One region of the Pseudomonas sp. PK-RTE-24 genome, then DNA from elsewhere that is predicted to be linked to it. Evidence: riboswitches for the same ligand, from Rfam matches in the RefSeq annotation. Region 1 holds a riboswitch; each other region holds the start of a gene.
What was found. A riboswitch is a leader RNA that binds a small molecule or an ion and turns the genes downstream of it on or off. The one in region 1 is predicted to bind cobalamin.
Positions count from the first base shown of each region.

Region 2: another riboswitch for cobalamin. It lies ahead of ACV8MC_RS18390 (ABC transporter substrate-binding protein); the one in region 1 lies ahead of ACV8MC_RS21175 (CbtB domain-containing protein).
Region 3: another riboswitch for cobalamin. It lies ahead of cobO (cob(I)yrinic acid a,c-diamide adenosyltransferase); the one in region 1 lies ahead of ACV8MC_RS21175 (CbtB domain-containing protein).

Region 1 covers NZ_CM133224.1:4,733,338-4,735,530, forward strand. The annotation lists cobalamin riboswitch at 663-881, shown strand; gene ACV8MC_RS21175 (CbtB domain-containing protein) at 1,005-1,202, shown strand; gene ACV8MC_RS21180 (CbtA family protein) at 1,214-1,915, shown strand; gene ACV8MC_RS21185 (cobalamin biosynthesis protein) at 1,912-2,193, shown strand, end outside.
Region 2 covers NZ_CM133224.1:4,061,050-4,063,242, reverse strand. The annotation lists gene map (type I methionyl aminopeptidase) at 1-98, opposite strand, end outside; gene ACV8MC_RS18395 (ParD-like family protein) at 95-322, opposite strand; cobalamin riboswitch at 532-723, shown strand; gene ACV8MC_RS18390 (ABC transporter substrate-binding protein) at 863-1,876, shown strand; gene ACV8MC_RS18385 (FecCD family ABC transporter permease) at 1,873-2,193, shown strand, end outside.
Region 3 covers NZ_CM133224.1:5,590,540-5,592,732, reverse strand. The annotation lists gene ACV8MC_RS25110 (PQQ-dependent sugar dehydrogenase) at 1-126, opposite strand, end outside; gene ACV8MC_RS25105 (hypothetical protein) at 193-777, opposite strand; cobalamin riboswitch at 939-1,168, shown strand; gene cobO (cob(I)yrinic acid a,c-diamide adenosyltransferase) at 1,252-1,863, shown strand; gene ACV8MC_RS25095 (cobyrinate a,c-diamide synthase) at 1,860-2,193, shown strand, end outside.

The DNA of each region.
Region 1 (2,193 bases):
TCGCTGCACCTCCTTCCGCTGTGTACGACTGCGTCGTACGGTCGCTGCGCTCCCACCCCCGGATCGATCCCGTAACGAAGCCTGCCGAAGGGGCAAAAGATCAAGAGCCGAAGCAAAAGCAGAAGCCAGATCAAAAGATCGCAGCCTTCGGCAGCTCCTACAGTTGGATCGCGCACCAGCTCAAGAACAGGTGGCTGTCAGGCCGCCTTCGCGAGCAGGCTCGCCTACAAAGCAAACGCAAAGCAGCGCAGCTGCCCGCGGCGAAGCCGCCCCACTCAACAATGAGCGTTAGCTCGAGTGCTCTTGATCTTGATCCACCGGCGACGTCGGAAGGCTGAGTGGAGGGATTGATCCGGGCGTGGGAGCGCAGCGACCGTACGACGCAGTCGTACACAGCGAGTGTAGGTGCAGCGAAGCAAACCGGAGCCGCTGCGCCCGGATCAGTCCCGGAGCGAAGGAACCCGAGCCTGCGAGGGCCGAACGTAGGAGCAAGCCTTTTTGGGTACTTTTTCGGCGTTTGGAAAAAGTGCCTCGCCGTAAGGGCGAAACCGTAATCAGCAACACCCGCAGCAACGGATATACACACAAAAACATCAGAAAAATACCCCCACTGCAGCACCGAAAACTCCCGGAAATTGACTAAAAACCCAAACCCATGTTCTCCTGCACACCTTGTTACGGGTGCCCTTCACAGGGTGAAACGGGAAACCGGTGAATCATGTGCTTTACTCAAAGCCATGTCAGTCCGGTGCTGCCCCCGCAACGGTAAGCGAGCGAAGCGTCAGATCCACTGTGCCCCGGCATGGGAAGGTGATGCTTGCAGGTCGGCGACCAGCCAACCCCTCGCGAGCCCGGAGACCGGCCCGCAACACCCAGCACGCGCAAGCGCCGCTGAACACAAACAAACCCGCGGTGGGCGGGCGCTGTTCGAAATCCCTGCGTGCCCGGCCCGCAGGGATTTTCATGCGCTCTGTTTACCCGCTGACATTTCAGAGGGAAGCGCTATGTCGATCATCAGTAACACTGTCAGCCACACTGACCCCATTTCCAGCAGCACCACACTCGGCCAACGCGTCGCCGCCGCCCTCTTTGCCTCGATCCTCGGCGCCAGCCTGGTCTGGTTCGCCGGTTTCTCGCACATCGAAGCGGTGCACAACGCCGCCCACGATACCCGCCACAGCGCCGCGTTCCCGTGCCACTGAGGCCTGCCGAAATGATCAAGCGTATCGCGCAAACCGCAGGCTTCACCGGCTTGCTGGCCGCCCTGCTGCTGACCTTGCTACAGAGTTTCTGGGTATCACCGTTGATTCTGCAGGCCGAAACCTTCGAGAAATCCGAACCGGTCGCGCAAGTCCACGAACACGCCGCCGGCACCGCCGCCCACAGCCATGATGGCGAAGCCTGGGAGCCGGAAGACGGCTGGCAGCGTGTGGTCTCGACCACTGGCGGTAATCTGGTGGTGGCAGTGGGTTTCGCCTTGATGCTCGCCGGCCTGTACACCTTGCGCGCGCCGACCAAGACCTCGCAAGGGCTGCTCTGGGGTCTGGCCGGTTACGCCACGTTCGTTCTCGCGCCGACCTTGGGCCTGCCACCTGAGTTGCCGGGCACAGCCGCCGCCGATCTGGCTTCGCGGCAGATCTGGTGGATCGGCACTGCCGCTTCGACCGCTGTCGGCCTGGCACTGATCGCTTTCAGCCGTCACTGGCTGATGAAGCTTCTTGGTGTAGCGATTCTCGCCGTGCCGCATGTGATCGGCGCGCCGCAACCGCAGGTGCATTCGATGCTCGCTCCAGAGGCACTGGAAACCCAGTTCAAAATCGCTTCGCAGCTGACCAACGTCGCGTTCTGGCTGGCCTTGGGCCTGATCAGTGCATGGTTGTTCCGCCGCAAAAGCGCAGGCCCATATCAGGCATGACCGATGACCGCGCAGCGCCGACCCTCGTGGTCGGCCTCGGCTGCCAGCGGGGCTGCCCGGCCAGTACGTTGCGTGCGTTACTCGATCAAGCGTTGCAGGCGCACCGCATCGAGCTGCGAGCGGTCAAGGCTTTGGCGAGTATCGACCTCAAGCGCGACGAACCGGGGTTGCTGGAACTGGCCACACAATTGAACCTGCCGCTGCAGTATTTCAACAGTGCCGAACTGGCGCCCTATCAGCAGCGCCTCAGCCATCAATCGCAGATCGCCTTTGAGCGC
Region 2 (2,193 bases), 670 kb from region 1:
TGCGGCACCAGCATTGCCAGCACTTCAGCGGCGAGTTTGCCGGCGGCGCGGGATTTTTCGATGTCGGCCGGGGTGTTGATCTTGATCTGGTTTCTCATGCGCTGACGGCTTCCTGAGTCAGTTGTTGCAGATCCAGCCCACCATTCTGTTCGGCGCGGATCAGCAGGCGGCAAATGGCGCTGTGGTCGAGATTGGGATGCAGCTCGGCGAGCATGCCGATGCGCATCCAGTGCTCAGCCTGCGCGTTGATCGAGCGGCTGAGGGCGTTGCTGGAGATACGCAGGTTCTCGTGCATGTCCTCTGAGATTTTTACGATGCCCATATATGAATCCGATACGATGTGTATATGGAACGTATATTAGCCAAGCTTACCCTCGGATTGCAAACGCTCCGCCACGCAAACACGCACCCGTGTAGGAGCTGCCGAAGGCTGCGATCTTTTGATCTTGCCCGTTAAAGACCAGATCAAAAGATCGCAGCCTTCGGCAGCTCCTACCAAAGCAGATTCGGCTCCCCATCAGCGGCCTGATCGACTACCATGCCCGCGCCGGTTTCCACACGGAATTAATAGGGAATCCGAGGTGCTCCACGCATCAATCGGAACTGCCCCCGCAACTGTAGGTGCCGAGCCTGCTCCTCGACTGCCACTGGGTGAATCCCGGGAAGGCCGGAGCGTGGCAATGACGCATCAGTCAGGAGACCTGCCGGCACAGTGACTGACCAACCGGCGGGGTGTCCGGGAAGGACATCGTGCCGTGCGCATTTTCCCCGTGCCGGCCTTGCGCAGTTTCCACGACCGCGCCCGAGGTGTATTTCCAACCGTACCCGCCCGCTCCCGTACGGTTCCCTTGGAGACTGCCCCATGCTGCTGCCCCGCGTTGCCACCCTGCTCACCGCTCTGAGCCTTTGCGCCCTGGCGCAAGCGGCGCCGACTGCGTATCCGCTGACCGTCGAAAACTGTGGCAGCAGCCTGACCTTTCAGCACGCGCCTGCGCGCACGGTGACCATCGGCCAGGCCGGCACGGAAATGCTCTATGCCTTGGGTCTGGGCGACAAAGTCGTTGGCACTTCGCTGTGGTTCAACGACGTGCTGGGCACATACAAAGCGCAGAACGACAGGATCGAGCGCCTTGCCGACAACGAGCCGAGTTTCGAAGCGGTGATCGCCAAACGCCCGGAGCTGGTTGCCGTCGAGCTGGAATGGATGGTCGGCCCGCAAGGCGCGGTCGGCACCCGCGAGCAGTTTCATGAACTGAAGATTCCTACCTATCTGCTGCCCTCCGATTGCGAAGCCAAGGACAACCTCGTCGGTTCGGACGGCACGCGGCTGGCGCCGTTTCGCATCGACAGCATCTACAAAAGCGTGAGCCAACTGGCGGCGATTTTCGATGTGCAGGCGCGTGGCGAGCAGCTCAATGAGCAGCTCAAAGCCAGCCTCGCGCAGTCGATCGCCACCGCGAAAAAGCAGCAGCGCAAAGACGTCAGCGCTCTGGTGTGGTTCTCCAGCGCCGAGATGGACATCGAGCCGTTCGTGGCCGGGCACAAAGGCGTTCCCGATTTCATGCTCAGCACCCTCGGCGTGCGCAACGTCGTCGAGTCCGATGAAGAATGGCCAACCGTCGGCTGGGAAACCATCGCCAAGGCCAACCCGACGTTTCTGGTGATCGCGCGCATGGATCGTCGGCGTTTCCCGGCGGACGATTATCAAAAGAAACTCGCCTTCCTGCGCAGTGATCCGGTGACGCGCAACATGGACGCGGTCAAGCACAACCGCATCATCATCCTTGACGCCATGGCCATGCAGGCCAGCCTGCGCACCTTCGATGGCCTCGCACAATTGGCCAGTGCCATCAACGGCTACGACCTGTCGCAATGAGCAGACGCCTGATCCGTTTGCTGCTGGTGCTGTTGACGCTGTCGGTCGCGCTGATTGGCGGCGTGGCCATTGGCGAGACTTCGATCGAGCCGAGCGTGGTGTTGCAGGTGCTGGCCAACAAGCTGTGGGGCGCCGGTTATGTGCTCGACCCGATCGACGAAGGCATTGTCTGGAACTATCGCCTGACCCGCGCGCTGGTCGCGGCGGCCTGCGGCGCCGGTTTGGCGACCTGTGGCGTAATCCTGCAGTCGCTGCTGCGCAATCCGTTGGCCGATCCGTATCTGCTGGGAATTTCTGCTGGCGCCTCGACTGGCGCG
Region 3 (2,193 bases), 860 kb from region 1:
CTTGTTCGGTTCGGGCAGTTTCGGTGACGGGCCGGTGCCGTCGGAGACTTGCAGGCTGGAGGTTTCACCGCAGGCGGCGAGCCCGCCAGCGACGGCGATGATAAGAGCGAGTTGGGCCTTGCGCATTGCTGATCTTCCCTATGAATGCATTCCTAAACATAGAGGAGGGCGCAGGCCCGATGGTTCAACTGCTCAACCGCGGGCTTCCTTGAACAGCATGGCGATGCCCGGATGATAGTTGCCCGCGTCGCTGTGCAATTTGCGATAGGCGTAGGGGAAATACCAGGCCACGGCGCAGGTGTGTTCCTTTTGCAGGTCGTCTACCATGTCCTGCAATTCTTCGGGGCTGGCGCTGTGCTGAGGTTTTTGCGGAGCAACAAAGAGGCAGCCGAGCTTGAGATCGCTGGCGTAACTGATGCGCTTGGCATCGGCGGTGACGTCGAGCAGTGCCTGGGTCAGGTTGAGGTTGTTGACCCGTGGCCAGCGTTGCGTGGCCTGAATGAACGCGCGGTCTTCGGCGCCGGCAATCAGCAGGTCGGCGCGAGCATTGCGTTCGCCTTCTTCGTTCTGTTTGCGCGTGGCCGTGTCGTTCAGCGTGACCATTTCAGCCATCCACGCCGCTGCCGAGAGCAGGCCGAGATTGGCTTTCTCGTCGTGCCAATATGGCGTTTCGTTGTCGCCGCGTACGGTGTTGTAGCGATCGATACAGTCAAACCAGCGTTCCAGCACCGGGCGCAGAAATTCCAGGCGCGGGTTGCTGATGATCATGCCTTGCATCGTCGTCATCCTTATTGTTGTAGTGGGCTTTCGAAAAAAGCATGGCTCTTTGATATCACTTGTCGCAGTCTGGCACAAGATTGCCGCTGCACAATGGATCAGCGGCAGTTATTCGCGCGCAAAGCGCCTCTTCAATTGACGCTCCACCTCCAACCCTCTAACCTTCGCCGCTTGTTTCAGGTGCTCTGTGGCCCCGCGTCGACAGAGTGAAACAGGGAAGCCGGTGAGGGTGGTCTTCAAGCGAAGCCACGACGATCCCGGCGCTGCCCCCGCAACGGTAAATGAGTGAAAACTGCGCCTTGAGCCACTGCCTCGAAAGAAGCGGGAAGGCGCGCAGTCCGGCGAAACGCCGCTCATGAGCCCGGAGACCGGCCTGATCCATCTCAGCGGCATCACGGTGGGCGATGCCAGGCTTTTTGCCGTCTATTCTTGTGCCTGCCCGCCGTTATCCAGCCTCAACGGAGAGCTCCCCCCATGACTGATTCCCCCGAGCGTGACGAACGCCATCTGGCGCGCATGCAGCGCAAGAAGGCCGTGATCGACGAACGCATCGCCAGCTCGCCCGACGAATGTGGCCTGGTGCTGGTGCTGACCGGCAATGGCAAAGGCAAGAGCAGCTCGGCGTTCGGCATGCTCGCCCGCGCGATGGGCCACGGCATGCAGTGCGGCGTTGTGCAGTTCATCAAAGGCCGCAACAGCACTGGCGAAGAATTGTTTTTCCGCCGCTTCCCCGAGCAGGTGCGTTTCCACGTCATGGGCGAAGGCTTCACCTGGGAAACCCAGGATCGCCAGCGCGATATCGCCGCGGCGACCGCCGCTTGGGAAGTCTCCCGCGAATTATTGCGCGACCCTTCGATCGGTCTGGTAGTGCTCGATGAGTTGAACATCGCCCTCAAGCACGGCTACCTCGATCTCGATCAGGTGCTCAGCGATTTGCAGGCGCGCCCACCGATGCAGCACGTAGTGGTCACCGGTCGCGGCGCCAAGCCGGAAATGATCGAGATGGGCGACACGGTCACCGAAATGGGCATGCTCAAGCACGCCTTCCAGGCCGGGATCAAAGCGCAGAAAGGCGTCGAACTTTGAAGCAACCACGTCACTGCCCGGCGGTGTTGATCGCCGCGCCGGCCTCCGGTCAGGGCAAGACCACCGTCACCGCCGCACTCGCCCGTTTGCATCGCAACCAAGGGCGCAAGGTGCGCGTGTTCAAATGCGGCCCGGATTTTCTCGACCCGATGATCCTCGAGCGCGCCAGCGGTGCGCCGGTGTATCAACTGGACATGTGGATGGTCGGCGAGCAGGAAAGTCGCCGGCTGTTGTGGGAAGCCGCCGCCGAAGCCGACCTGATTCTGATCGAGGGCGTGATGGGCCTGTTCGACGGCACGCCATCCAGCGCTGATCTGGCACGCCACTTCG